DNA from 2 places in the Williamsia sp. z34 genome. Region 1 is predicted to be linked to the other one. Evidence: predicted binding sites of a transcription regulator. Region 1 holds the regulator's gene; the other holds the start of a gene.

Region 1 (15,240 bases):
TCGCGCTCAGGTGGTGGAAATCGTGCCACACCAGGATGTTCCCGACGACCGCCGGACAGTACGTGGCGTCGCACATCGCATCGGTGTAGTCGAGGAAGCTCATGTTGGGGAAGTCGGGTGCGATGGCCAGCGCCGGATCCGTCGGCGACATCACCAGCGACCGCTCGACGCCGCAGACCGACGGCTTCTTGCCCAGTGCCAGACACTCGGGCGGACTTTCTTTGCCGACGGTCCACGGATTGTCGCGCACCGCAATGACTTTCTGGCCGCGGTCGCGGAATTCGCTGAAGATGTCGATGTAGTCCTGCGGGACGAAGTCTCCGGTCACTTCACCTTCGACGGGGCGAGTGCTGTTGGTGAACACCACGTCCGGTTTGTCGACGGCAAGGCGGTCCATCACGTTGCGCGACCATTCGTTGCACTGGTAGTACTTCTGTCCGAACCAGGTGAAGACATGATCGGTGGTCAGTGGACATCCGACTTTCAGATACGTCGTGACCTTGAAACCCTGTTGTTTGCCGACCGCGTCGAGCGCGGTGATCCAGTACTCGGCGTGTGACCCGCCGACGAGGGCTACGGTCCGCTGGGCGGTGGGATCGCCGTAGACGCCGACCTTGATCGAGCCGTCTTTCCATCCGGAGATCACCGAGTCGTAAGACGTTACCGGCCAATCCTTGTCGGCCACATCCGGAGTGGGCTCGGCCTCGACCCGCGGAACCGGTACGCCGTCGAGATAGGCGCGGGCGCCCGGGTAGAGCCGGGGGTCGAGGTTCTCGGTGTCGATGGTCAGGTTCTGGACGTGGTTGTTCCAGGCGACGATGCCGACTCCGGTGATGGCGGTGAGGACGACGAGGGCGGAGGTCAGAACCGTTGCGGGAGTCAACCATCGACGACGGCGCGCAGGGGTTGCCGGCGCCGTATCCGATTCGCGCGGCGGCTTCTTGTCGGACTGGCGCAGGGGCTTTTCGATGTACGTGGTCGTCGCCCAGGCCAGTGCCAGGGAGGCCGCGATGATGCCGGCCCCTTCGACGACGTTGACGCTGTCCTTGTAACGCCAGGTCAGGTAGAAGATCAGCAGCGGCCAGTGCCAGAGATACAGGGCGTAGGCGATGGAACCGAGCCAGACGATCGAGGGATGGGCCAGCCAGGAGCTGACCGTGGCGGGTTCGGTGATGTCCGTGGGCGCGGTTTGCCGTGACCCGCTCCAGATCAGCAGCAGCGTGGCACCGACGGGCACCAGGGCCATCGTCGACGGGTACTGCTGAACTCCGACGATCCACCAGCCGCACGTGATGATCAGTCCCAGGGCGACGAGCCCGATGGCGTTGCGCAGCCATTGGGGCATCCGGACCCGGGGCATCGCCACCGCGAGCAAGCCGCCGGCGATGGGTTCCCAGGTACGCGCGATGGTGTCGTAGTAATTGAATGGTTGGTTGATGCCGTGGCGATGGTGCGCCCACGCAAACGACACCAGTGCGACTCCCAGCAGCGCCGTCCCGATGGCCGATCTGATCACCACGGGTTTGCCGAACGTGGCGAATCGCTTCGCCAGCAATTTCAGGATCCCGCCGAGCGCCAGCGCCGAGAGCAGGGTCAGCACGAAGAACTGCCCCTGCACCGACATCGACCACAGGTGCTGCATCGGGCTGTTCGCCGAGTCTGCGGCGGTGTAGTCCTGTGCGGCGAGCGCCAGATGCCAGTTCTGGTAGTAGAACGCCGAGGCGATCACTTCGCTGCTCAACGGGGCCCACCGGGTTCTGGGCATGAGCAGCAGGCACATCACCACGATGAACAGGAGCACCGTCAGCAGAGCGGGCAGCAGTCGGCGCGCCAGGCGCCACAGGCGAGGTCCCGGATTCACCGCCTGCGTCCAGCCGACGCCTGCCGGAGACGTCGCGAGGACGTGTTTGAGGAGCGAGGCGACAAAGAAGTAGCCCGACAGGGTCAGGAAGACATCCACTCCGCCGGAGACCCGGCCGAACCAGATGTGGAAGACCGCCACCAGGGTGATCGCGATACCGCGCAGGCCGTCGAGGTCGACCCGGTATTCGGTACCGGAGGCCGGGCCAGGGGAGCGCGATGCGACGGACAGGTCGGTCACGGTCGCACTCACGCGGCAGATTCTTCCAGATGGGACGCCATATCCTGGTGCCGACAACCCGGTTTTATGAGCCAGATCTCCCGATTTTCCACAACAGCACTGAATCTGAGGGCCTCACGGCCGATGGGCGAGTAAGACCCCGGCTCCCCTGTGGAGGATCATGGCGGGCGACGAAAGGGGGAGTGGCGATGGTGCAACTCAAGTCATTCGGCGAGATCGAGATGATGCGGGAGGCCGGTCGGGTGGTGGCGCGGGCGTTGTCCGCGGTGGAGGCGCACGCCGCAGTCGGTGTGACCCTCAAAGAACTCGATGACGTGGCGGCCGCCATCATCTGCGGGGCCGGAGCGAAGTCGGCGTTTCTCGGCTATCACCCGAAGTGGGCGCCGACGCCCTTCCCCGGAGTCATCTGTGCGAGCGTGAACAACGCGGTCGTTCACGGTGTCCCCGACGGGCGACAGTTGCGTGATGGTGACCTCGTGAGCGTCGACTGCGGGGCGTTCCTCGATGGTTGGTGCGGCGACGCCGCGGTCAGTTTCGTTGTGGGTGAAGCCGATCAGGCCGATGTTGATCTGATCGCGGCGACCCAGGCCGCGCTGTTGCGTGGTATCGAAGCTGCGCAACCCGATGGCCGGATGGGCGACATCGGGCATGCGATCGAAGGACCGGCTCGTGCGGCCGGGTACGGGATGCTGGAAAACCACGGCGGTCACGGGATCGGGCGGGCGATGCACGAGGACCCGCAGGTCCCGAATGAGGGCCGCGCGGGCCGCGGAATCAAACTCTCCGCCGGCCTGGTGATCGCGATCGAACCGATGCTGATCCGGGGTGGCGACGACCGATACGTCCATGCCCCCGACGGGTGGGAGCTCACAAGCGCATCCGGTGCTCGCGCCGCACATTTCGAACACACGGTCGCGATCACTGCGGAGGGACCACGAATCCTCACTGTCCTGTGATCGATCGCGCTGTGACCTGGTGATCCGGGCGTGCCCTTTGCAGAACTCGGCCCCGCGCACTCCGTAGAGCAGGCGGGGCCGAGTGCAGCCGGCGAAAGATCAGCTGGTGTGGGAGTTGATGATCAGGACCGGGCTCGGAGCATGGTGCAGCACCGTCTGGCTCACCGAGCCCAGCAGCAGGCCGGTGAAACCGCCGCGTCCACGACTGCCCAGGACCAGGAGCTGGGCTCCCTCAGCGGCGGCGGTCAGCAGCTGGTGTGCGGGTCCGTCCGCAGCGACGATGGTCGAGACCCGGACGTCGGGGAAGTCGGCTGAGTGGGCCGCGATTCGTTCGGCGACAAGCTTTTTGGCCTCGTCCCGGACCTCTTCGATCATTTCGTCGGTGATCCCGACTCCACCGAAGGTGTTGGTGGCCAGGTCCGTCCATGTGTGGACGACGGTGAGGCCGGTTCCGCGCAGTGCTGCCTGCTCGAAAGCTGCTGTGAGTGCACGATCGGCGATCGCGGAGCCGTCGATGCCGACCACCACCGGACCGGTGCCCGGGGCATGCGCGATGACGGCCACCGGGCTGGTGGCGTGCGCGGCCACGCCCGTGCTGACAGATCCGGCGATCAGTCCACGGACGGCGCCGAGGCCGCGGCTGCCGACGACAACCATTGCGGCGTCCGCGGATTCGCGGGTCAGAGACGAGGCAGGTGTGCCGGCGACGACCCGTCCGGAGACGTTCACCGACGGGGCGGTGGTCCGGGCCAGTTGCTCGGAAGCTGCGACCGTGTCTTCGGCAGCCTTTTTGAGAATGGCGACCAGGTCTCCGGTGTAGGCCATCGACGACGCCGCCAGGCCACCGAGCTGCGGTTCGTAGACGCCGACCACTACGAGGTCGGTGCCCATCAGCTGGGCGGTGTTCGCGGCCCACACCACGGCATGGTCTGAGCTCTCGGAACCGTCGACTCCGACGATCACAGGTTTCGGCATTTCGGGTTACTCCTCTTGCTTGTTCTCTTGATGATGTTCTCGACGACCCGGCCAAAGCCCGAAGGCGCCGCGGATGCAGCGCCTTCGGGTCGGGGTGTCACCTGGTCATGCTCACTTGGACGATGTCAGCGCAGCCTCGTGGTCGCCGGCAGCCGAGTCCGCGGTGGCCGGTGCCCGGAACTTGGGCAGGAACGCGGTGATGACCAATGCGATGATCGCCGAGCCGGCCGCCAGTGCCATGACAATCCGGAACCCGTCCTCGGAGGGCAGGGTGGCGGAGCCGAGCGACATCGTCATGTTGGCGATGATGACGCCGGCGATGGCGCTCGCGAACGAGGTTCCGAGTGAACGCATGAGGGTGTTGAAGCTGTTCGCCGCACCGGTCTCGGTGGGCGGAACCGCTGCCATGATGAGAGCCGGCATCGCACCGTAGGCCATACCCGTTCCGGCGCCGATGATCAGTGCGATCACGACGAGCTGCCAGATCGAGTGCATGGCAACGACGCCCATGCCGTACCCGAGTGCCACGATCACGGCACCGATCATCAGCGTGATCTTGGGGCCGACCGCGTTGGTGATCTTCGATCCGATGGGCGAGATCAGCATCATGATGATGCCGGACGGTGCCATCACCAGACCCGAGACGAGCATGGATCCGCCGAGTCCGAAGCCGGTGGCCTCAGGCAACTGAACGATCTGGGGGAACACCATCGTCTGGGCGAACATGGCGAACCCGAAGACGATCGACGCGGCGTTGGTGAGCAGAACCTGCCGGCGGGCGGACACCCGAAGGTCGACGAGCGGCTTGGCGGTGCGGAGCTCCCACCAGCCCCAGACGAGGAACGCGATGAGCGAAACAATCAGCAGGACAAGCGTCTTGCTGTTGGTCCAGCCCCAGTCGGAACCCTTCGAGATGGGCAGCAGCAGCGCAACGAGCGCAATGGCGAGGGTTATCGCACCGGCGAAGTCGAACTTGCCGCCCGTTCGCACCGGGGATTCCGGCACCACGCGGATGACCAGTACGGCTGCGACCAGGCCGAGAGCAGCGGAAACCCAGAAGAGCATGTGCCAGTCGGCGTACTCGGCGATGATCGCCGCGATCGGAAGACCCAATGCGCCACCGACGCCCAGCGAAGCACCCATCATGGCGACTGCACCGGCAAGCTTCGCAGGCGGCAGGATGTCGCGCATCACGCTGATACCGAGCGGGATCAGGCCGGCGGCCAGACCCTGTAGGCCTCGACCGACGATCATCGGGATGACGCTCGAGGACAGTGCGGCGACGACCGAACCCGCGACGAGCAGTCCGATGCTGATCAGCATCATGCGACGCTTGCCGAACATGTCACCGAGGCGGCCCATCGTCGGCACCGCGACGGCCGCGGCCAGCAGGGTGGCGGTCACGGCCCAGGCGGTGTCGGATGCCGGCGCGTCCAGGTACTCGGGCAGATGCGGGATGATCGGGATGACCAGTGTCTGCATCAGTGAGGCCACGATGCCGGCGAATGCCAGCACTGCCACGATCGGCCCGGTTGGCGGCGTCTTCGCCAGGGGCGGCGAATTGGTGGGTGTGGACATCAAGGGCTCTCCATCGACTTGCAAATAGTTCTGTGCATATTTAAGTCACACGATTTAGTTAGCGTAGGGCAACCATGTGTCATCTGCAAACACCGCCGCGCTATTCGTGACGGACCTCACCTGAATCCGATTCGGGTGATTGGGGCCACTGGATGTCCCGACCGACCTGGGCCGTACTTGAGCCGACGTCACTCAACTTTTTCGCGGGACCGGGAACACATTCGCAAGGTTCACCGTTACAAGACTCGTGAGACCTGAGCGACCCCGACTCAATCCGACTTGACTGCGATGTTTAGACTTCGGTAGAAGTTGAGTCGATCGCGCTGAGGTTTCAGTTACAACCACAAACGTGAACATCCGTGCTCCGCGCTGCTGCGGACGCACTGCTTATAGGAGGCAACAATGGCTCGTGCTGTAGGAATCGACCTGGGCACCACCAACTCGGTGGTGTCAGTGCTCGAAGGTGGAGAAGCCACCGTCGTCGCAAACGCCGAAGGCGCCCGCACCACCCCGTCGGTGGTCGCGTTCGCCCGTAACGGCGAGGTCCTGGTCGGACAGCCGGCCAAGAACCAGGCTGTGACCAACGTCGACCGCACCATTCGTTCCGTCAAGCGCCACATGGGCGAAGACTGGACCACCGCGATCGATGACAAGAAGTACACCCCGCAGGAGATCAGCGCCCGCACGCTGATGAAGCTCAAGCGTGACGCAGAGGCATACCTCGGCGACGAGGTCGTCGACGCCGTGATCACCGTGCCCGCATACTTCAACGACGCCCAGCGTCAGGCGACGAAGGAAGCCGGCCAGATCGCCGGCCTGAACGTCCTGCGCATCGTCAACGAGCCCACCGCGGCGGCGCTGGCCTACGGCCTCGACAAGGGCGAAAAAGAGCAGACCATCCTCGTGTTCGACCTCGGTGGCGGCACGTTCGACGTGTCCCTCCTGGAGATCGGCGACGGCGTCGTCGAGGTCCGTGCGACCTCCGGCGACAACCACCTCGGTGGCGACGACTGGGATCAGCGTGTCGTCGACTGGCTGGTCGACAAGTTCAAGGCGAGCAGCGGCATCGACCTGACCAAGGACAAGATGGCCCTGCAGCGTCTGCGTGAGGCTGCCGAGAAGGCGAAGATCGAACTGTCCTCGGGACAGAGCACCTCGATCAACCTGCCGTACATCACCGTCGACGCGGACAAGAACCCGCTCTTCCTCGACGAACAGCTCACCCGTAGCGAGTTCCAGAAGATCACCGGCGATCTGCTCGAGCGCACCCGTGCGCCGTTCCAGGCCGTGATCAAGGACGCCGGTGTCTCGGTTTCCGACATCGATCACGTGGTGCTCGTCGGTGGTTCGACCCGGATGCCGGCCGTGACCGACCTGGTCAAGGAACTCACCGGCGGACGCGAGCCCAACAAGGGCGTCAACCCCGATGAGGTCGTGGCCGTCGGTGCCGCACTGCAGGCCGGTGTGCTGCGCGGTGAGGTCAAGGACGTGCTGCTGCTCGACGTGACCCCGCTGAGCCTGGGCATCGAGACCAAGGGTGGCGTCATGCACAAGCTCATCGAGCGCAACACCACCATCCCGACCAAGCGGTCGGAGACCTACACGACGGCCGAAGACAACCAGCCTTCGGTGCAGATCCAGGTCTATCAGGGTGAGCGCGAGATCGCTGCGCACAACAAGCTGCTCGGATCGTTCGAACTCGCCGGTATCGCTCCTGCCCCGCAGGGTGTCCCGCAGATCGAGGTGACCTTCGACATCGACGCCAACGGCATCGTGCACGTCACCGCGAAGGACAAGGGCACCGGCAAAGAGAACACCATCCGCATCCAGGACGGCTCGGGCCTGAGCAAGGACGAGATCGACCGGATGATCAAGGATGCCGAAGCTCACGCAGACGAGGATCGTGCGCGTCGTGAAGAGGCCGAGACCCGCAACCAGGCCGAATCGCTGGTGAACCAGACCGAGAAGTTCCTCAAGGACTCCGACGACAAGGTTCCCGCCGATCTCAAGACCAAGGTCGAGGGCTCGATCGAAGGTGTGCGCGAAGCGCTCAAGGGCAGTGATCTCGGTGCCATCAAGTCGGCTGTCGAGAAGCTGACCACCGACTCGCAGGAGCTCGGCCAGGCCATCTACGCCAACGCCGCTGCCGAAGAGGGTGCACCGACACCCGGTGGCGCCGATGACGTCGTCGACGCAGAGGTTGTCGACGAGGGTGTCGACGGCTCTGAAAACGCCGGAGAGCAGAAGTGACCCGTCCCGAATCCGAACCGGTGACCGTGACCGACAAGCGACGGATCGATCCCGACACGGGTGAGGTGCGTCCCGAGGAGACCACGGACGCTCCGGAGACAGAAGGGGCGCAACCGGATTCGGTGGACACAGAATCGATGGACACAGAATCGATGGACACAGTGGATGCCGCAATCGATGAGGTCGCTGCCGACGCGGCGGGCTCGGACAAGGAGGCTGAATTGCTGGCCGACTTGCAGCGGGTTCATGCGGAGTACGCCAACTACCGCAAGCGCGCTGAACGCGAGAAGGTCTCGGCCCAGCAGTACGGCAAGGGTGACTTGATCAAGTCGCTGCTGCCGGTGCTGGACGACCTGGACCGGGCGCGGGCTCACGGTGACCTCGAGGCCGGGCCGCTACGCGCGGTCTCCGACAAGATCACCGAAACCCTCAGTGCCGCGGGCCTGGCGGCCTTCGGCGCCGAGGGCGACGAGTTCGACCCGGCGTTGCACGAGGCCGTGCAGAATGAGGGCGACGGTGCTCGTCCGGTGATCGGGACCGTGTATCGGCAGGGCTTCCGCCTTGGTGATCGCGTCCTGCGCACGGCGATGGTGGTCGTGGTCGACGGGCCGAAGCCCGCGGACACGACGCCGCCACAGGATTAGGAGCTGACCGGCCCAGGCACTTGCAGTGCCTGGGCCGGCATCTTCGGCACACAATGAATACAAAAAGAACCAAAAACAGCGAAGATCTACAAAAGGAGGTGACGCCTGGTGGCCCCACAACGTGAGTGGCTGGAACAGGACTTCTACAAAGCGCTGGGCGTCGCGCCCGGTGCGTCCGCCGACGAGATCAAAAAGGCCTATCGGAAGCTGGCCCGGGAATTGCATCCCGACGCCAATCCGAACGACGCCGCGGCAGAGGAGCGATTCAAGCTCGTCTCCGAAGCGCACAGCGTCTTGTCCGATCCGGCAAAGCGCAAAGAGTACGACGACACCCGTCGCATGTTCGCCGGAGCGCGCGGACGCGGCGCGCGAGGTGGTGGGGGCGGATTCCCCGGTGGCTTCGGAGGTCCGTCCGGCGGCCAGGAATTCAACATCAACGATCTTTTCGGGGACGGCCCGGCCGCAGCGGGGACCGAGACGAACCTCGGCGACCTCTTCGGCGGCCTGTTCAACCGCAGTGGTGGTGGCTCGCGAGGTACGCAGACGCGGAGCCGTCGCGGCAACGACCTGGAAACCGAGACCACCCTCAGCTTCAAAGAAGCTGCTCTGGGTACCTCCACGACCCTGACGATCACCAGTTCTGCGCCATGCACCAGCTGTCATGGCAGTGGTGCCAAGCCGGGCACGAGCCCACGGGTCTGCCCGACCTGTAACGGCGCCGGTGTGGTCAGCCGCAACCAGGGCGCATTCGGGTTCAGCGAGCCCTGCACCGACTGCCGTGGCACCGGTTCGCGGATCGACGATCCGTGCCCCGACTGCGACGGCAACGGCGCAACGGTCCGGACCCGTCCGATCACCGTGCGTATCCCGCCGGGCGTGTCGAACGGTGGGCGCATTCGATTGGCGGGCCAGGGTGAGGCCGGTCTGCGCGGCGCCCCGTCCGGTGACCTCTACGTCACCGTCAAGGTTTCACCCGACCGCACCTTCACCCGCAGCGGCGACGACATCAAGGTGACGTTGCCGGTCAGCTTCGCGGAGCTGGTACTGGGCACCACGGTGTCGGTGCCGACGCTCGAGGGCAGTGTCGGGCTGAAGATCCCGCCGAACACGGTGGACGGACGGACCCTTCGGGTGCGCGGCCGCGGTGTGGCCAAGCGGGCCGGCGGTGCCGGAGACCTGTTGGTCACCGTCAAGGTCGCCGTCCCACCGAAGTTGGACGACGCCGCGATCGAGGCGTTGAACAAGTACGCCGCCGCAGAGAAAGCCAGCGGGTTCGACCCGCGTGCAAACTGGGGTAGATCATGACCGACCCGCCACCGAATGATCGAGACCGGGAGACCCGAGATCGGGAAGCCACCGAGTCTGCACGGATGTTCGTGATCTCGGTGGCGGCCGAGCTCGCCGGGATGCACGCCCAGACGCTGCGGACCTATGACCGTCTCGGACTGGTCACCCCGCAGCGGGCGGCCGGCGGCGGTCGCCGCTACTCCAGCCGCGACGTCGAACTCTTGCGCGAGGTGCAGCGACTGTCGCAGGACGACGGCGTGAACCTCGCCGGCATCAAGCGGGTCATCGAGCTGACCAACCAGGTCGATGCGCTCCAGAGCCGCGTTCGCGAACTCGAAGCCGAACTTGCGCAACAACGTTCGCCGCGCCGGGGCGACTTGGTCCCGATCCCGCGCACCAACGCTCTCGTGGTCTGGAAACCACGCCGCGACCGCGGCAATCGTTGACAGTCCGGGGCGGTGGCCGAGTTCTGCCGCGCTTTGTGTCTGCAGGTGACAGGATCCGCACGTAACAGGGTCCGCAGGTAACAAGAACAGTCGATAGGGCGATACATCAGCATGAGCCAGGTACTCGGGATATCTGTCACAGACCTGGAGATCGCATCGGTCGTAGCCGACTCCGGCACCGGTGAGGTGCTGGCCCGTAACTTCGTCGAGTTGTCGAACTCGTCCCCCGACTACGTGTTCGATGCGATCTACCAGCTTGTGCAGTCCGCCCCGGTCCTGCCGGGGGCGATCACGATTGCCTGCGCAGACAGCGCCACCGTCGTTGCCATCGGCGACATCATCGATTCCGGGCGCCTTCCCGCGCATCTGCTGCCGCATCACAGGCCCGATCCCGCGACACCGGATGGTGCATCGTCGACGCCGGACTGGTTCTCCCGGACGACTGTGGTCGGATCTCCGGTGGCCTATGCCGAGATCGTGGCTGCGATCTTCGGCGCCCGGGGTCTGGTGCTCGTCGCCGACCTGGACCGCTCCGGTGCACTGTTCCCCGGACAATCCGTTGCCCTTGTCGACACCAGCACCCGCACGGTGGTCGGTGCCAGTGAGATCTCCGGTGTGGGGTTGCGCCCGCCGGTCACCGAACGGGACGGAGCCCAGCTCGTCGGCGATGCGGTCGGGGTCATCCCCAACGCGACCGGTGCATTTCAGGGCATCGCGGTACTCGGCCCCGGGGCAGTGATCCCAGGTGTCGCGCCATCCCTGGAATACGCCCTGCAGCTGCCGGTGCAGATCGCCGATGACGGCCAGTACGCAACGGCCTATGGCGCCGCGATGGTCGCCGCTGCCGCGATCGGCGTGAGCAACAACAATCGTTGGGTCCTGTTGTCGGCCGCGGCTGCGGCCGCACTGTTCGTGGCGATCGGTGTGATCACCGCCGTGATCATGACCAGCAACACCAGTGAGCCGAAGACCGCGGTCGACGAACAGCCGACCACATCGGAGTTCAGTTCTTCGACCACGACGACAACCACGACGAAGTCCACTCCGCGGACGACGACGTCCGCACCACCCCCGCCCCCGCCCGAGACCACGACAACCGAGGCTCCGCCGGTGGTCGAGGAACCGGAGACCGTCACCGTGGTCCCACCACCCACGACGATCACCCAGGTCCCGTCGCCACCGCCCGAGACGACGACCACGACGACGCCACCGCCTGAGACCACAACGACCACGACCGGTTCGGCGACGGCGACGCCGACAACCACCAATTCGGGACAAGCCGGCGACGGGGACGATGACGGCGCGGGCGTGGAATAACTCAGTACGGGTCGTTCTGGATGTGGCTGGCCGGGATGCCGGCGATCAGGAATCGTCGACGGGTGTTGACCAGCATCTCGGGTGATCCGGCCATCAGTACTTGATGTGAGGTCCAGTCCTTGCCGTACTCCAGAACCGCGTCCGACAGCTGTCCCCGGATACGTTCGAAGGTGATCCGCCCGGACTGCTCGCCCGAGTTGCTCCACCAGGGGTCCTCGGTGTCCTCGACCACCGTGGTGACCGTGAGCCAGGGGTTCATGGCGGCGATCTGCCACAGTCTCGACAGGTCATAGAGGTCGGCGGGGTATCGCGCACCGAAGAACAGGTGTACCGCCGGTGGCCGCACCAGGCGGGTCAGTTCGATGATGATCGCGCGCAACGGTGCCAGCCCGGTTCCGCCCGCGACCATCAGTACGTCGTTGCCGGTGGGGTCGACGTGAAGTGCGCCGTGGGCCTGCGCCAGATTCCAGACGTCACCGACCCGGGTCTCGGTGACGATGGAGCTGCTGACCGTTCCGCCCGGGATCGCCCGGACGTGGAATTCCAGCTCTCCGTCGGGATTCGGCGGGATCGACGGGGACAGGTGGCGCCAGATCCGTGGCCACTGGGGGATCTGCACCTCGAGGTATTGGCCGGCGGCAAATCGCAGCGGTTCGTCGGTGCGCAGCCGGACGACTGCGAGATCTCTTGACAGCCGATATTTTTCGGCGACGGTGGCCGGCCAGGTCGCCGGGCCCTGTGCGGAATGCGCGGCGCCGCGCATCACCCCGGTGGTCAGCATCAGCGCCTGGGAGACGACGCCCGCGGCTTCCTCGTCCCACTCGGAACCCATGACGGACGCGATCTCACGCATGAGCGCGACGAAGAACTCGTTGTAATTCTCCTCCGTGACACCGTATTTCCGGTGGTCGCGACCGAGCTGGCCGAGAAACTCCAGCAGCAGCGCATGATTTTCGCGGTCCGGGACAGCTTCAAAGACATAATCGATGACCCGGAACAGGGTTTCTCGTTGGCGTGCCATATTCGCCGGGAAGAGTTCCCGGAGCGCTGGATTTGTTGCGAATAATCGGTTGTAGAAGTTGGCGGTGAATCGTTCCGGATCCCGGGCCAGCACATCGCGCACCTGCAACAGCACGTGCCGCGTATGGGTACCCACGCTCAGTCCCGGCCTCTCCGTTGATTGCCAACAAATATCAGGTGAGAGGCCATTTCGATGGCCGCGCACCGCGAAGTTCATCGAGTGGATCAGGTTGGTCCCCGCACCCGTGCCACAGTTTATTGTGTTTTGCCGCCACTTACGATCAAGCGATGGCGGCTTGCTGGGTACAGTCTTCATATGGCAAAGGAGCGCGCCAATGATAATGTGCGCGACAGTGCGCTCGCCGGTCCTTCCGAATGGTCCGGGACACAGCCACGCGCGACCCCGGCCGGCGATTTCGGTCTCTTGCGCCGGGTCGTTCCCGGCATCATCGACACACACGTCCACCACTGGGATCCGCTGCATTCTCCCTGGGAGTCGACCCGACGCGCTCGACTCTATCGGGCGGCGCCGATTCTCGGTAAGGCCATCTTCCGGTACGCGGTGGCGCAGGGCGATCGTGAACTCGTCCTCGACCCCCGGATCGTGGCCCGGCCGTACCTGCCGAAGCACTATCACTCCGACTTTCGCGGTGCGGAGCCGACGGCCGGCGTCCCCGTCGAGTCTGTGGTCTACATGCAGACCGACTGGGTCCTCGAGGAACCGTTCGGCTCCACCGATGAGACACGTTGGGTGGCAAACCTTCCCTTCGGGCAGGACGGTGCCCCCGAACTCGCGGCGATCGTCGCCCGCGGTGATCCGCGCCAGCCGACGTTCGGGCAGCTGATCGAGCGGCACCTCGACATCAGCGACAAGGTTCGCGGTATCCGCTGTGTATCGGCTTGGCACCCCGATCCCAAGGTGCGCAGCTGGGTGGAAGGCGAGGGGGTCCTGGTGGACCCGGACTTCCTGGCCGGGTTCGCCGCGATCGCGGAAAACAAGTTGGTTTTCGAGGCCTGGGTGTATTCACACCAGCTCCGCGATGTCCGGGCCCTGGCGCGGGAGTATCCGGACACCACCATCGTGCTCAACCATCTCGGGACGCCGGTCGGATTGTTCGGGCCGATGGGGCAGACGACGGGCAGCACCGCGGCGCAGCGGCATGAACTGTTGCGGGCGTGGCGCGAGGACATCTCGGCACTGGCGAGTTGCCGCAACGTGGTCGCGAAACTGTCGGGTATCGCATTCCCCCTGCTGGGATACGGACATCAGCGTTCCGGGAACATCGGCACCCAGCAGACGCTGACCAACATGACCGGGCCGCTGATCGAACATGCGGTGGCGGCATTCGGCCCGGAACGGTTGATGTTCGGGTCCAACTACCCGGGGGACAAACCGAACGCGACGCTGCAGATGATCGTCGGCAGCCAGCTCGAAACCCTGGAACCCTACGGCGGCAATCTGCTCCGTAAGGTATTCCGCGAGAACGCCCGGCGCGTGTACAGGTTGGGCTGATCTAATGCGCCGGTGGCAGGTTCTCCAGGCGGAGTTGCTGTAGCCGGTCGTGGACCAGCGGCACCGCGGAGGCACCTTCGCCGCTCGCCGCCGCCACGCGCTTCATCGATCCGCTCCGGACGTCGCCGACGGCAAAGATCCCCGGCACCGTGGTCTCCAGGAATGCCGGTGGCAAGCCGTTGCGCCAGTACTCCTTCGGGATGGATCGTCCGGTCAGAAGAAAGCCGTGGTCGTCGCGCTTGACCTGCGGCGGGATCCAGTCGCAGGTCGGTGCCGCACCGAGGAGCAGGAACAGGCCCGACGCGGTGATGCGCTGCGAGGAGCCGGTCCGGTTGTCGCACAGCTCCAGCCATTCCAGATGGCCTTCACCACCACCGTCGACCACTTCGGTGTGACCGCGCACCGTGATGCAGGGGCTGGCCTCGATCTCCCGGATCAGATAGTCCGACATCGTTTCCGTCAGTGATTCGCGGCGGATCGCCATGGTCACCGACCGGGCGAACCGGGACAGGTGCATCGCCGCCTGACCGGCGGAGTTGCCGCCGCCGACCACCACGACGTCGCGTCCGGTCATCTCGCGGGCGGCGCTGGTCGCAGCGCCGTAGTAGACGCCCGAGCCGACGAGATCCTCGCAGCCGCGGACACCGAACCGCCGGTACGCGACACCGGTGGCGATGACGATCGTGCGCGCGCAGATGCGTGCCTCGTCGACCATCACGTGGTGATGGTCGTATCGCGCATCGATGTCCACCTCGGTGACACCGCGACCGCAGAAGAACTGCGCCCCGAACCGGCCGGCCTGGATCCTGGCCCGCTGTGCCAGCCGCATTCCCGAGATCCCGCGCGGGAAGCCGAGATAGTTGCGGATCATCGAACTGGTTCCGGCCTGCCCGCCGATGGCGCCGGTCTCGATGACCGTGGTGGACAGACCTTCGGAGGCCCCGTAGACGGCCGCGGCCAGGCCCGCCGGTCCGGCTCCGATCACGAGCAGGTCGGCGACGGTGCCCTCAGGGATGCTGTCGGGGGTGCCGTAGATGCTGGCGGCGACGTCGCTCACCGTCGGACGGGACAGCGGCGGTTTTCCGGGGTGATGCAGGATCGGCAGCTCGGAGTCGCCGGTCACCGATTGGAGGATCTCCCGGCCGGCCGGGGA
Region 2 (15,240 bases), on a different contig from region 1:
GGTGCTGGGAGCCGCTGTTGTGATGCGAGTCACTACGTGTTTGCAGTTGGAATGCGCTGTGCTGTAGATGCTTTGCGAAAGCAGGTAGGCAGCAATTCTTTTCGGGCAAAGTCTGTAGCTACGCTAAATAATGGGAGATGCCCCGGACACAAAGAAGCCCACCCGCAACCAGGTTGCGGGTGGGCTTCAGATCGGGTGGGTCAGGCTGCGGCGATCGCGCCTTCGGAGACCGGCTCGAGTGCCTGGGCAACTATCTGTGCCACATCGGTCATCGGGAGCACCGTCAGTGCTTCGAGAACTTCGGTCGGCACGTCGTCGAGATCGGGCTCGTTGCGTTGCGGGATGAATACGGTGCTCATTCCCGAGCGGGCCGCAGCGAGGAGCTTCTGCTTCACCCCGCCGATCGGCAGGACCCGGCCGTTGAGTGTGACCTCACCGGTCATCGCGACGTCTGCGCGAACATTGCGGCCCGTTGCCATCGACACCAGCGCAGTCACCATCGTCACACCCGCGGACGGTCCATCCTTGGGAGTGGCACCTGCAGGCACGTGTACGTGGATACTCCGTTCCAATGTCGCCGGATCGATACCGAACTCGGCTGCGTGCGAACGGACGTAGCTCAGCGCGATCTGTGCGGACTCCTTCATCACGTCGCCCAGTTGTCCGGTGAGGACGAGACCTTCACCGTCGGTGGATCCGGCCTCGATATAGAGGACGTCACCGCCGAGTCCGGTGACCGCGAGTCCGGTCGCCACTCCGGGCACCGCGGTGCGTTCCTCGGCGTCCGGGGTGAACCGGGGCCGTCCGAGGTACCCGACCAAATCGGGCTCGTCCACCAGGACCTTGTCGGTGTTGCCGACGGCGGTGAGTTCCGTCGTCACTTTGCGCAGCAGCTTGGCGAGGAGGCGCTCGAACTGGCGGACTCCCGGTTCCCGGGTGTAGTCGGCCGCGATCTTGCGGAGCGCGGCGTCGGTGACCTCCACCTCGTCGTCGGTGATGGCGGCGCGGTCCTGTTGCCGGGGCAGCAGGTAGTCACGCGCGATGACGACTTTGTCGTCCTCGGTGTAGCCGTCGATGGTCACGAGCTCCATCCGGTCGAGCAGCGCCGACGGGATCTGTTCGATGACGTTGGCCGTGGCCAGGAACACCACGTCGGACAGGTCGAGGTCCAGGTCGAGGTAGTGGTCACGGAACGTGTGGTTCTGCGCCGGATCGAGCACCTCGAGCAGGGCCGCGCTGGGGTCGCCGCGGTAGTCGGCGCCGACCTTGTCGATTTCATCCAGCAGTACAACGGGATTCATCGATCCCGCCTCACCTATGGCCCGGACGATACGGCCCGGCAGTGCGCCGACGTAGGTACGCCGGTGGCCGCGGATCTCGGCCTCATCGCGGACGCCACCGAGGGCGACACGAACGAACTTGCGGCCCAGCGCCCGTGCGACACTCTCGCCCAGCGACGTCTTGCCGACCCCGGGAGGTCCGGCCAACACCATCACGGCTCCGGAACCGCGCCCGCCGACGACCTGCAAGCCACGTTCGGTCCGGCGGGCCCGTACCGCGAGGTACTCGACGATGCGGTCTTTCACGTCGTCCAGACCGTGGTGATCGGCGTCGAGGATCGCCCGAGCGCCCTTGATGTCGGTGGAATCAGTGGTGGTGATGTTCCAGGGCAGATCGAGGACGGTATCCAACCACGTTCGGATCCAACCTGATTCGGGACTCTGGTCGCTGGCTCGTTCGAGTTTTCCGACTTCGCGCAACGCGGCTTCGCGGACGTTGTCGGGCAATTGTGCGGATTCGACACGGGCGCGGTAATCGTCGCTGCCGTCCGGCTCATCCTCGCCGAGTTCCTTGCGGATGGCGGCCAGTTGCTGACGCAGCAGGAATTCCTTCTGCGTCTTCTCCATGCCGTCGCGGACTTCGCCGGCGATCTTGTCGTTGACCTCCACCTCGGCCAGGTGGTCGCGGGTCCAGGTGATCAGGGTACGCAGGCGGCTCCCCACGTCGGGGGTCTCCAGCAGTTCACGCTTCTGGACGTCGGTCAGATATGACGCGTAGCCCGCGGTGTCGGCGAGTGCCGACGGATCGGTCAGCTTGTTGACCGAATCGATGACCTGCCAGGCCTCGCGGCGCTGCAGCATCGCGAGCACCAGTTGTTTGTATTCGGTGGCCAGTTCACGGACGTCGTCGGTGACGTCGGGTTCGTCAACAGGCTCCACCTCGACCCAGAGCGCAGCGCCGGGGCCGGTGGTACCCGAGCCGATGTGCGCGCGGGATTCGCCCCTCAGCACGGCGCCCGACCGGCCGTCGGCCATCCGGCCGAGCTGCACGATCGAGGCAACGACGCCGTAGGCGGGATAGCGGTCATCCAGTCGTGGGGCGACCAGTAATTTGCCTGCGTAGTGGTGGGGTTCCGGCTTCGCTTTCGTCTCCGGATCGCCGGCTTTCGCAGCGTCGACCGCAGCTCGAGCGGCGTCGTCCAGCTCGACCGGCACAACCATGCCTGGCAGGAGAACGGGCTCGGTCAGGAACAGCACCGGCAAGCGATTGAGTTCGGTCATGCTTCCTCCAAAGTTAAGTTCATTCGGCTCAACTTCGAATTCAGAAGCGTTGTTCCCGCAGGTGTCGATGTTCATCGACAGCAGAATCCGACCTCGGTTCACACACCACACCCCGGGCCGGTTCTTGACTAGGGGTTGTTGAATCCGCGTTCTGTCAACGATTCCAAGACCGAGACGGATCCACGGAAGGGGTCGGTCTCACGTGGCCAATGGGTGATCACATCGGTGAACCCGAGTTCTGCTGCCTGGCCGACCATGTCGTCGAAGACGCCGACGCTCTCCAGCGAGAATTGTGGCGAGGCGTCGAGGTTGAGGTAGCGATCGAAGCCGCCCGGATCCCGATCACTCTCGACCAGTGTCTCCTCGAGGAGTCCGCAACTAGCGGCTATTCCGGTGAACCACTCATCGAGGGTCTCGACCTTGGCGCCGGTGGTCATCCAGGCGTCACCGTGTTGTGCGGCGAAGCGGATCGAACGGGGACCGTTGCCCGCCAATATGAGTGGGATCTCATCTCGCACCGGTCCGCCCACGAGACGCATGTTCCGGGCCTGGTAGTACTCACCGTTCGCGGTGACGTGGTCTTCGCTGAAAAGCCGTTCGAGCAACAGTGTGAACTCCTGGAACCGGTCGACCTTCTGTTTGGCGGTCAGCGGCGCTGTACCTTCCAGGCCGTCGTCGGGGGTACCGCCGGCACCCAGTCCCAGCAGGATCCGGTCACCGGCGATATCGAGGAGCGTCTCTATTTCGCGGGAGAAAGAGACCGGATGCCGAAAGTTCGGGGTGGCCACGAATGTCCCGAGTTTGATCGGTGTCACCGCGGCGGCCGCCGTCATCGTGGGAATGCAGGAGAACCACTGGGAGTCCGGGAGGCCGCCCCACACCAAATGGTCGAAGAACCACCCGTGGTCGAAGCCCATGCTTTCGACGCGCTCCCATTTGGGCCGCGCTTGATGCCATGGCTGATCCGGAAGTATTGAGATCCCATACCGCATCTCATCAGCCTAAACCGCAGACCGCCGCGGCCTTCGGTGGCGCGCGGCGGCGAGGACGCCCACAGACCCGAAGCGGCGTACCGACCACGGCGTACGTTAGTGTTCCGCCGTGATTCTGAAGAAGACGACCCGAGCAGCCATCGGTACGATCGCGTTGATCCTCGGATCCGCGACATTGACCGCACCCACCGCCACTGCCGCCCCCGTCGGCATCGCCGCACCGGCCTCGTCGGCCTGTGTGCCCGCGTCCACCCCGGAATCGGAGGCCGCCCTCGCGGCGCTGACCGACCCGGCCGGTATCGAGACCTTCCCGCAGGCCCGAGATCGGATCTCCGCGGTGCGCGCCGAACTGACCCACTCCGACGACTACCGGGGAACCTTCCCGCTGGCCTTCGATGAGATTCTCGATCTGGTCGGTCCGAGTATCGATTCGGGGACGTACGACGACCCGGTCTGGGCCGCCGATCTCGCAGTGGAAGTGGTCCGGCTGTACCTGGCGGACCTGCACGAATACGTCACCGGCGGGACGCCGTCACCGCACTGGGCCGACGCGTTGGCGTTGACCGGGGATTGTGACCGGAGCCCCGGACGGGTCGTCACGGGCGCAATCTTCGCGCACCTGGTCATCGATTTCCCCAAGGCGCTGGTCAACATCGGTACCACCGCGGACAACACCAGGGACTTCTACACATTCGGCGGTGCACTCGTGGACGCGACGCCGGGGATCATTGCCGACTTCGAGAAGACCTACGGGACGGACCTCGAAGGGCTGTTCACGGGCTGGTTCGCCGGGGACATCTTCGGCGATGAATTGGCCACCACGCTGATGTTCCAAGCCGTTCGGACCGTTGCCTTGGTCAACAGCGCAGGCCTGCAGAATCCGGCCACGCGCGATGTGACGGTCGCCGAGATGAACCTGCTGCTCGGCACCGCCAACATCGCCCTCGACGGCCTCGAGGTGACCGGCCTCATCTGATCGTCGAACACCTACTGCTGGGTGTGCCTTTCTCCAGGGGCCTGAGCACCATCGATGGGCGCCGGGTCGCCACCGCGGCGTACCGGGTTGGCCGAGGGAGCTGAACGATCGACGCCGGGCGCCGGCTGGTTGGCCCCGGGTGCGAATTGATTGGCTCCGGGTGCGGCCGGATTCGCCCCGTGCCCCTGCGCCTGCTGGTTGCCCACCGGTGCGGCCGGAGCGGCTCCTGGTGCCTGCCGGTTGCCCTCCGCGACAGGCTGGTCGCCGGCGTCCGCATCGCGCTCGTGCCGACCGGCGTGCGGGACATCGGGATCGATCTTGTCGGCGTGCCGGAGCTGGGCGTCGAGCTCCTCACGCGCTGACGCTGCGACATCTTCGTGGGTCGACGCCTCGTGCTTCAAACGCTTGGCCTCGGCGGCCTTGGCCTCCGCGTCCGCCTGGGCGCGGCGTGCCTTTGCTGCCGACTCTTCGGCGATGGCCTCGTTTCGCTGAACCTCGTTCACGCGCTGCGATGCCGCTTGACGGATTTGTCCGGCTTCGACCCGCCGCTGTGCGCGGCGCCTCCGCATCAGGAGGGCGATCAGGGCGATCAGGACAAGTACGACAACAACGGCTATGACGATCCAGACAACGGTGTTCACGATCAGCTCCAGACATGTCGATGGTGCTCACGGACTACCCCGCGCACCGCGGCGGCAAACACCGCGGCGCCCATGCGACGCCCATCACCGCTGGTCAGCGGGTACGTCGGGGGCTACGAATACAGTGCTCCCATGAGCGAAACCGACGGCTACCCCGACGACTGCCCGACGCTGGCCCGGGACGGCCGGGTGATCGGCTTCTGCCCGTCCCCGAGCGGCTCGCACCTGTTGGTGTGGTGGCGGGCGGACAGCGTGGTCATCGGCGGATTCGAAACCTACGAGGCCGGGGTCGTCGCCGCTCTGCGGGCCCTCGCCGGCGACGGTCTCGATCCCGATCCCGATGAGGTCAAGGTCGAGGCCGCGCACCTGGAGAAGGAGTTCACCGCCACCGACTGGATGGGCCTGGGCTTCTAGCTAAGAACCGTCGGTGACCGGGTCACCGGGGGCGGCGCTGTCGACGATCGCCTGCAACGCGGCGATGTGGCCTTTGAACGCCTGCCTGCCCACGTCGGTGAGTCTGACCCGGACCGTCCGTCTGCGGCCGGCGGGTGCACGTTCGGTGATCAGGTACCCGGCCCCTTCGAGGGTCGACAACTGCTTGGACAGCGCCGAATCGGATAAGGCGAGGCGTTCTTTGAGGAATGAGAACTCGGCCCAGTCGGCGGCCGCCAGGGTGGCTACCAGCGACAACCGGGTACTGGGGTGGATGAGTTCATCGAAACCGTCGGTCGGGCTCACACACGCGCCCATCTGCGCACCGTCTTGAGTATCTCGGGTCCGCCGACCCCGGTGATCACGGCGACGACCAGTGCCGACCACAGCGCGGGCATCCCGACGTCCTGGGCGTCGAGAACCAGTGCGAACGAGATCGTCAGGGCGACCAGTATCAGCAGTATCCCGACCACCATGATCGCGTTCTTGACGCCGGTCACCTCGTGGCTGACCTGGATGCGGGAGGTGCGGCGACGGCCGCTCAAGAACTGCGAGGCCAGGACGGCATGACCCGCCCCGAACAGGATCGTCCCCGCCGCGGCCAGCCACCACGGGGTGAAGGTGGCAAGAACTCCCAACACCAGCCAGCCGGCCGCCATGCCCCACCAGTATTGGACGGGTAGTCCCACTTCCTCGCTCACCTGGCGCCGCGCGCGGTCGGCGGACTCCAGTTCGCGGCGGGCTTCTTCCGGATCGATGTCGGCCATGATGGGAACTCACTTTCCTATTGGGAAAGTAGTATCTACTTTCCTGTCGGGAAAGTCAAAGCCCCCGCACGACCGGAGTCGGGCGAGGGCTTTGGTGTGTCTGCGATCTAGCTGGTGGTCTGTGCTCGACGGGGCAGTTTCCAACCCGGTCGGACGTAGTGACAGGTGTAACCGTTGGGGATCCGCTGGAGGTAGTCCTGGTGTTCGGGCTCTGCCTCCCAGAAGTCGCCGGCCGGGGTCACCTCGGTGACGACCTTGCCCGGCCACAGTCCCGACGCGTCGACGTCGGCAATCGTGTCCAGCGCCACCTGCTTCTGCTCGTCGTCGGTGTAGAAGATCGCCGACCGGTAGCTGGCCCCGACGTCGTTGCCCTGTCGGTTCTTGGTCGACGGGTCATGGATCTGGAAGAAGAACTCGAGCAGATCGCGGTAGCTGATCTGTTCCGGATCGAACTCGATCTCCAGGGCCTCGGCATGCGTGCCGTGGTTCCGGTACGTCGCGTTCGGGACATCGCCGCCGGTGTATCCGACCCGCGTCGAGAGAACGCCGGGCAGTTTGCGGACCAGGTCCTGCACGCCCCAGAAGCATCCGCCGGCCAGTATCGCCTTTTCGCTCATCTACTTCGCCTCCTCGGTGGTGAACAGCTCGAGATACTCGCCGTAGCCTTCCTTCTCCAGGTCGGCGACCTGGATGAAGCGAAGCGCGGCCGAGTTGATGCAGTAACGCAGACCGCCTTCGGCGATGGGTCCGTCGTTGAAGACGTGGCCGAGGTGGCTGTCGCCATGGGCCGAACGCACCTCGGTGCGGACCATCCCATGGGTGGTGTCACTCTTCTCTACGACGTTTGCCGGTTCGATCGGGGTGGTGAAACTGGGCCAGCCGCAGCCGCTGTCGAACTTCTGGGTCGAGGTGAACAGGGGTTCGCCCGAGACGATGTCGACGTAGAGGCCGGCTTCGTGGTTGTCCCAGAATTCGTTGCGGAAGGCCGGCTCGGTGGCCGATTCCTGCGTGACGGCGAACTGCGCCGGGTTCAGGCGCGCAACGGCGTCGGGATCTTTGCGGTATTCATGCGACACGTGGACTCTCCTTTGTATTTCTCACAGCCGGCTGCCGGCGTCTGACATCGGCAGGATTCGGCGGAGTTCTGTTCCTACAACGACGGGTGGGGCCGGGGTGTTCCTTCGCCCCCGGGCGCCGGGTCGATTCGAATGGGACCATGCTTGAAAGCCGGGGCCGAACGTGGGAAAGGGATATCTGTGCGCTCATGGGTGGTCTGGGCGACAGGTGTATTCGCCTATGTGGTGGCCATCCTCGCCCGCACCACCCTCGGTGTGTCCGGGCTCGATGCTGCCGACCGGTTTTCGGCGGCACCCGGTGTGCTCTCGACGTTCGTGGTGTTGCAGCTCACGGTTTACGCGCTCGCGCAGGTGCCCGCCGGCCTGTTGCTGGACCGCTTCGGGTCGCGGGCGATGCTCGCGACCGGTGGGCTGATCCTGGTCACCGGACAGATGACGATGGCGCTGACCGACGACCTGCCGGTCGCCATCGCGGCTCGGGTCCTGGTCGGGATCGGCGACGCGTTCACGTTCATCTCGGTACTGCGGTTGGTCCCACGGTGGTTCACCCCGCGCCGGGTACCGCTGGTCACCCAGTTCACCGGGATCTGCGGACAGTTCGGGCAGGTGTTGTCCGCGGTGCCATTCCTGATGCTGCTCGATGCCCAGGGCTGGACACGGGCGTACATGTCGGCCGCGGCCCTCGGGTTGCTTTCGGTGGTGTTGACGGTGGCGGTCGTCCGAAACGCCCCGGCCGGAACCGAGACGGCCGTGCCGCGGACCTCGCTGCGCGTGACGTTGGCGGGCGTCAAGACGGTGTGGTCGCGGTCCGGGACGAAACTGGGATTCTTCACTCACATGGGGACCCAGTTCTCGATCACGGTGTTCTCGCTGATGTGGGGCATCCCGTATCTGACCGCTGCTCAGGGGCTCTCGAAGGAGACCGCAGGCGGAATCCTGACGGTCTCGGTCGGTGTCATCATCGTCGCCGGAATCCTGATCGGGGTGTACTCCGGACGCTATCCGAAGCGGCGGTCGGATCTGGTGCTCGTGATCATGGGCAGCAATGCGGTGGTCTGGGCGGCGGTGTTACTGCTCCCGACCCGGGCGCCGATGTGGTTGCTGATGCTGTTGGTGGTGGTCATCTCGGTCGGCGGCCCCGGATCGGTGATCGGCTTCGACTTCGCCCGGACCTCGAACCCGGGCGCGGTGCTGGGCACCGCGCAGGGCCTGGTCAACATGGGTGGGTTCCTGGTGTCGATGGTGGTGATGCAGGTGATGGGCAGCATCATCGGCGCGATGGGCGGCTACTCGTTCGACTCGTTCCGGGTCGCGTGGACCGTGCAGTTCGCCGTCTGGATCTTCGCGATCGGGGGTGTCCTGGTCTATCGCGGGCGGGCGCGCCGGGAAGCAACCGCGCGCACGATGGAGATCTCGGTGCCCGCGCCCGGCACCGCTGCGCCGCCAACCAACTGACGGTTCGATCACTTCGACCTCGAGCAGTCCGGGGTCCCGGGACCAAAAAGCCCGATACCGGCGCAGAATTGCGCCGATATCGGGCTGGTGCGAACCACGGGTGGGCCCGCCTCACCGTAACTAGCCTGCGGGTGAGACAACGCCTCCGGTCAGGACGCGATAGGCGTAGGTGCTCGCGATGAGCGTGAGCGGGACGGTGACGAGCAACCCCAGGCCACACAGCAGGGCGCCCACGATGTTCAGGCCGACGCAGGCAAGTGCCAGCAGGAACAGCGGACCGACATTCTTGGAGGTCAGTTCGAAGCTCGCCTTGATCGCGGTCATCGCGTCCATGTCGCGGTCGATTGCGAAAGTCAGCGCGTACCAGGTCAGGAACATGATGATCAGGCCCGGGATGATGAGCAGGATGAAGCCGATCCAGGTGATGATGCCCACGACGATGGCGACGATGAACACCACGCCCAGGTTCCTGAAGTTGAAGAACGCGTTGATGTTGGGGCGCTGACCATCGAGTTCGGCCAGGGCGCCGTTGGTGACGGCGGCCTTGAAGATCGTGGTGACGACAAACGAGGCCAGGCTACCGAGCAGGCTCAGGAGCCACGAGTCGGTGTTGAAACTGAAGCCGGAGAATGCGAACTGGACGACGAGGCTGACGACGAACGCCAGCAGGCAGATCGCGATCCAGGGGCCGGCGTTGGCCTTGAACTTTTCCCAGCCGTAGTTGATCGCCGCACCGACGGACAGCTGTGGCGGCCCGAAGCCGCCGCCGGCGGGGTATCCGCCACCCTGCGGTGAGTACTGGCCCACCGGAGGTGGTGGCGGAAAGCCACCCGAAGACTGGTAACCACCCTGCGGCGGCGGGTAGTGCCCACCTGCCGGGGGCGGTGGATAGGACTGGCCGCCCTGCGGGGGCTGATATCCACCTTGCGGCGGGTACTGGCCGCCCTGCGGAGGCTGGTAACTGCCGGGCGCCGGGTACTGGCCGCCTTGCGGGGGCTGATAGCCGCCCTGTGGTGGGTATTGACCGCCCTGCGGCGGTTCGGGCTGCCCCGGATTCTTCCCGAGAGGAACGCCGGGTTCGTCTCCGGGCGGGGGTGGGTTCTGCGTCATTTCGCAATCCTTCGATGTCTATCGGACTTGGGCACTAAGTGTTCAGTTGACCCAATCCCAATGGGTATGGGGTGTCAAGGACATCGGGACTCGGTTGACCGGCGTGTGGTGAGTCGAGCGGTTCGCCCCGACGTTTGAAAGTTACGTCTGCTGGGCACCCCATGGTCATGACTACATTCACAGCACCGGGTCTCTCGGATGAGGCCACAAAGAAATTGATCGCAGTCATGCAGGAACGCCTCAGTGCATTCAACGACCTGCACCTGACTCTCAAGCACATTCACTGGAACGTGGTCGGACCGAACTTCATCGGCGTTCACGAGATGATCGACCCGCAGGTCGACCTCGTGCGCGGCTACGCGGACACACTCGCCGAGAGAATCGCGACGATGGGCGGATCGCCCAACGGCACCGCCAAGGCGATCGAGGAAGACCGCTCCTGGAAGGACTACTCCGTCGGTCGCGACACCGTCCAGGCCCATCTCGGTGCGCTCGACCTGGTGTACGTCGGTTTCATCACCTCGCATCGCGAGGCGATCAAGGTCGCCAGTGAGATCGACCCGATCACCGAGGACATCCTGATCGGCCAGACCGCTGAACTCGAGAAGTTCCAGTGGTTCGTCCGGGCGCACCTCGAGAACGCTGCGGGCGAGTTGGCCAATGCCGGCGCAAAGACCAACGCTGCTGCCGCTGACCAGAGTCGCTGACCGGCCACTTAAGACCGGACTCTCCAATACCCCGTCGGCACAGGTTGCCGGCGGGGTATTGTGCTGCCTCGAACTAGAACACGTTCTACTGATTCGAGGGGAGACGCCAGATGGCGAGTGTCGAGGAGTTGCAAAAGGTTGTCGAATCGTATGTCGACCTGGTTGCGAACGGAACGCCGGAACAGGTGGCCGATCTCTACGCCGACGGTGCATCCGTCGAGGATCCGATCGGCGCCGACATCCGGAACACCCGCGAGTCGCTGATCGAGTTCTACGGCGTGATCGCGGCGATGGACAAGGCCACCGCAGAACTGCATTGGACCAAGATCGCGGGGGACACCGCGGTCTTCGAGTTCACGTTGATCACCGAGACCGCGGGAATGTCGTTCAAGATCACCCCGGTCGACATCATGGTGTTCGACGACGACGGCAAGATCAAGACGATGCGAGCGGTCTGGCGGCCCGAGGACCTGCAGCAACTCTAGTGTCGTGCGCTATCGACGAGTGACGGTCGCCGGTTTCGACTGGAACCTCATCGATGAGGGTTCCGGGCCGGTGATCCTGCTCTGCCACGGCTTTCCGGGTCTGGCGTACAGCTGGCGTCACCAGGTCGAGCCGCTGGTGAGTGCCGGGTTCCGGGTGATCGCCCCGGACATGCCCGGATACGGCGCAACCACCGCGCCGGCGACGATCGGTGAGTACACGTATACGTCGGTCGGTCGGCGCTTGATCGGTCTGCTCGACGCGTTGGACGTCGATCGCGCGGTGGTGGTCGGCCACGATTTCGGGGCACCCACGGCGTGGACCCTGGCGCTCACACATCCCTTGCGCATTGCGGGACTGGTCCTGATGGCGATGCCGTACTCACCGGACCGGCTTCCGATAAAGCCGTCCGATGCGTTCACCGCCATCGCGCAGAACCACTTCTTCCATTTCGAGTACTTCCTGCAGCCCGGGCTCGCCGATGCCGAACTCGATGCGGCACCCCGAGAGTTTCTGCACCGCATCCATCACGCCCTCTCGGGGGCCTATCGCTACCTCGACATCTGGCAGCACCCGAGTGGTCGCGGGGGCACCAGGGTCGGATATCTCGACGCGTTACCGCAGGCGCCGCCACTGCCGTGGGCGTGGCTGACGGCCACTGACGTGGACATCTACGAAAGTGCTTATGGCGAAGCAGGTTTCACCGGTGGATTGAATTGGTACCGTGCCGCCGACCTCAATTGGGAGCAACAGGCCACGCGGCCGCGCAGTCTCGATGTGCCCGCGATGTTTCTCTGCGGCGGCAACGATCCCGTGCTGACGATGACAGGAACGAAGGCCATCACCCGAATGCGGGAGATGATGCCTCGGCTGCAGCGGGTCGAAATCTATCAGGGCGCCGGGCATTTCATCCAGATGGAATGCGCCCAGGAGGTCAGCGCCGCGCTGGTCGAGTTCGCGGTCGACCTCGACTGGTGAGTCCGCGACACCCTCACCGGCCGCGACTCGCGTGGGGTGCACCGATGCCGGGATCGATCTGGGTCGGGCCGTTGGGCCCGGGTGTGATGTCGAAGTCGAAGATCGCGGTCGGGAGGTACACGGTGGCGCAGGCATTGGGTATGTCGACCACACCGGACAACCGTCCTTCGATGGGTGCGGCGCCGAGGAGCAGATAGGCCTGTTCGGGCGCATACCCGAACTTGGTCAGGTAGTCGATCGCGTGCAGGCAGGCGCGCTGATACGACAGATGTGAGTCCAGGTAACGCTGCTGACCGTCGAGGGTGACCGAGGTGCCCGAGAACGCCAGCCACTGTGAATACTGCGGGTCGGTGTTGCCGGGCATGAAGATTGCGTTCTCGCCCACCCCGTAGGTGGTCATGCCATCGCGGAGGATGTCGACGCGGAGATCGATGAAACCACCCATCTCGATGGCGCCACAGAAGGTGATCTCACCGTCTCCCTGGCTGAAATGCAGGTCACCGACGGAAAGGTTGCCGCCGTCCACGAAGACGGGATAGAAGACGCGGGTGCCCTTGGTGAGGTTTTTGATGTCCTGATTGCCGCCGTTCTCCCGGGGTGGTGCGGTTCGCGCGGCTTCGGCTGCCGCAGAGGCGAATTCATCGCCGGTCAGGCTTCCGAGAATGGCATCTCGGGGTTCCGGTGGCAGTGCCAGCGGTGGCACCCGGTCGGGATCGGTTGCGATCAGGGCTGCTTCGCGGGTGTTCCAGGTTCCCAGGAGTTCTTTCGAGGGCGCGGTTCCCATCAGCCCGGGATGAACGATGCCGGTGAAGCCGACACCCGGGATGTGACGTGAGGTGGCGGTCTGGCCGGAGAAGTCCCAGACCGCCTTGTACGCATCGGGGAACTGTTCGGTGAGGAAGCCGCCACCGTTGTCGGTTGGGAATATCCCGGTGTAACCCCAGCCCTGGCCGGCCAGCGGTCCCGAATCCTCTTGCGGGATGGGGCCGAGGTCGAGGATGTCGACGATCAGCAGATCCCCGGGCTTGGCACCCTCGACCGCGATGGGTCCACTCAAGGTGTGGACCGTGGTCAGTGGTGCGTTGAGGATGTCTTCGGCCGAGTCGTTGTTCTCGATGGCCCCGTCGAACCATTCCCGGCAATGGACGCGAAAGCTCTCACCCGGTTTGACGGTGACCGCGGGCGGGATCGCGTGATGCCAACGGTTGTGGCCCAACAACTGCTGTTCGGTGAACTTCTTGGTGGAGTCGAGCGGAAACACCACGTCAGGCATGAGCTGATCTCCCTAGGGTCGGGGCAGGGTGGAATGCCGGGGGTCGGTGGACACGGTGCGACGCCGTGGCGCAGGTTGCCGGGGCGAGGGAAGCGGACCGTTCACGACAGTCGGTTCGGAGGCACTGCGTTTCGTCGCATCCAGGACACGCATCGACGGGGAACTGCCGGAGGTGAGGCCGACTGTGGTGATCATCCGCCGCGACGCCGATTCGCAGCGGGGACAAGATGACTCGGCGGGTAGTTCGGCGAGGGAATAGTGGCGGTCGAAGTCGCCGCAGGACTGGCAGCGGAATTGATACGTGGGCATACTGCCCTCCCGTCACTCGGGGGTGAAACGGCTGCCGGACCATCATTACACGCAGATCGCACTCCTCGCCGGGGCTCGACCGTGCAAATGCCTGTGGTCGCCGAAAGATGTCACAGTGGTGGGTATGGATCTGGTCCGACACCTGAGGTTCTTCGTGGCGGTGGCCGAAGAGGGACATTTCGGCCATGCGGCCGCACGCCTGGAGATGACACAGCCCCCGGTGTCCCAGGGGTTGCGACGCCTGGAGAAGGAACTCGGTGTCGAACTCATCCGCCGGGGACCACAGGGAGCTGTGCTCACCGGTGCCGGACGCGAACTCCTGCCCCGTGCCCGGGTATTGGTCGACGACGCCGAACGATTTGCCGGGGAAGCCCGGCGATTACGCGAGCACCGGGACGTCCTGCGATGCGGATTGCCCTCCGACCTGGACCCGGCGATCGCGGCCCGCTGTTCGATGGCCCTCGCCGGACTGGGACCCGATCGGGGACATCGGATGGTCACCGGCACGGTCGCGGAACTGGTCGCGGACGTGCGGAAGGGCCTGCTCGATTTCGCCGTGGTCGAGCATCCTTGTGTCCGTGACGATCTGGAGGCGGGTTCCGCGGTCCGCATCGATCGGACATTCATGGTTCCGCAAGGTCATCCGGTGACGACGGCGACGCGGCCTTCGGTGCGCATGCTCGCTTCGCTGGCGTTGGCGCATGTGCCCCGGGCCGCGAACCCGCCCGCCGTCGACCTGCTCCTCGACACACTCCATGTCCGCGGGCTCGACGTCGACGTCCTGCCTGTCCGGACCGCGGGTGAGGCCATCGCGGCCGTGGCGGGCGGTCAGGCCTTCGCGCTGGCGGTGGATGAAGATCACCTCCAGCACATCGCCGGCATCAGGCTGGTGCCGATGATCCGGGAGGACGTTCCCCTGCGACTGCTGGTCGTGCGGCGTCCGGGAGCCGATCAGGTGGCGATCGACGCGGTCGAATCGGCGTTGTGGAAACTCTCCCGGTGACCGCGCAGGATGTCGCGACGGCCCGGTCCCGGATCGGGGAGACCTTCGCCGACGCCGGCTGCGCGGGCTGGGTGCACGCCCGGACCATCGGTCGGGCGCCTTCCCGTGAGTTCGTCTGGGATGCAGACGATCCGGTGGTGATGGCGTCGGTGTACAAACTGCCGCTGATGGTGGCACTGTGTCGGAAATCGGACCGCGGTGAGCTCGACCTGGCCGCGACCGTCACCGTGGATCCGCGCAGTTGTGCGGCCGGACCGACCGGCATTGCGGCGCTGCACGATCCGATCACGTTGAGTTGGCGTGACCTGGCCGTGCAGATGATGGTGGTCTCGGACAACGCTGCCGCCGACGTGATCCTCGCCGAGGTCGGACTGGCCGCGGTTCGGGAGGTACTCGAGTCGGTCGGCCTGGAGGGGACCCGCGTGGTCGGCGGAATGGCTCAGTTGCAGCAACAACTCGTGGCCGAGACCGGGGCGG

What was found. Region 1 encodes HspR, which represses chaperone genes until heat shock. Its sites were predicted from a motif close to ANNTGAGTNNNNNNNACTCANNT; they were not measured.
Region 2: a site for HspR is predicted at 2,573-2,595, ahead of lon (endopeptidase La). Genes of this name have one in related genera too.

Annotation. Positions count from the first base shown of each region.
Region 1 is NZ_JCANWW010000005.1:255,411-270,650, forward strand. It holds gene AC51GT_RS14670 (acyltransferase family protein) at 1-2,113, opposite strand, end outside; gene map (type I methionyl aminopeptidase) at 2,290-3,057, shown strand; gene AC51GT_RS14680 (universal stress protein) at 3,157-4,032, opposite strand; gene AC51GT_RS14685 (MFS transporter) at 4,144-5,610, opposite strand; gene dnaK (molecular chaperone DnaK) at 6,013-7,860, shown strand; gene grpE (nucleotide exchange factor GrpE) at 7,857-8,504, shown strand; gene dnaJ (molecular chaperone DnaJ) at 8,613-9,809, shown strand; gene AC51GT_RS14705 (heat shock protein transcriptional repressor HspR) at 9,875-10,237, shown strand; gene AC51GT_RS14710 (DUF7159 family protein) at 10,349-11,554, shown strand; gene AC51GT_RS14715 (FAD-binding oxidoreductase) at 11,556-12,710, opposite strand; gene AC51GT_RS14720 (amidohydrolase family protein) at 12,891-14,087, shown strand; gene AC51GT_RS14725 (NAD(P)/FAD-dependent oxidoreductase) at 14,089-15,240, opposite strand, start outside.
Region 2 is NZ_JCANWW010000003.1:215,399-230,638, reverse strand. It holds gene lon (endopeptidase La) at 201-2,561, opposite strand; gene AC51GT_RS09800 (LLM class flavin-dependent oxidoreductase) at 2,690-3,553, opposite strand; gene AC51GT_RS09795 (DUF5995 family protein) at 3,663-4,529, shown strand; gene AC51GT_RS09790 (hypothetical protein) at 4,541-5,170, opposite strand; gene AC51GT_RS09785 (hypothetical protein) at 5,303-5,584, shown strand; gene AC51GT_RS09780 (transcriptional regulator) at 5,585-5,920, opposite strand; gene AC51GT_RS09775 (hypothetical protein) at 5,905-6,369, opposite strand; gene msrA (peptide-methionine (S)-S-oxide reductase MsrA) at 6,477-6,986, opposite strand; gene msrB (peptide-methionine (R)-S-oxide reductase MsrB) at 6,987-7,445, opposite strand; gene AC51GT_RS09760 (MFS transporter) at 7,626-8,900, shown strand; gene AC51GT_RS09755 (hypothetical protein) at 9,021-10,010, opposite strand; gene AC51GT_RS09750 (Dps family protein) at 10,178-10,717, shown strand; gene AC51GT_RS09745 (nuclear transport factor 2 family protein) at 10,828-11,202, shown strand; gene AC51GT_RS09740 (alpha/beta fold hydrolase) at 11,207-12,178, shown strand; gene fmdA (formamidase) at 12,192-13,451, opposite strand; gene AC51GT_RS09730 (FmdB family zinc ribbon protein) at 13,464-13,760, opposite strand; gene AC51GT_RS09725 (LysR family transcriptional regulator) at 13,885-14,763, shown strand; gene AC51GT_RS09720 (serine hydrolase) at 14,760-15,240, shown strand, end outside.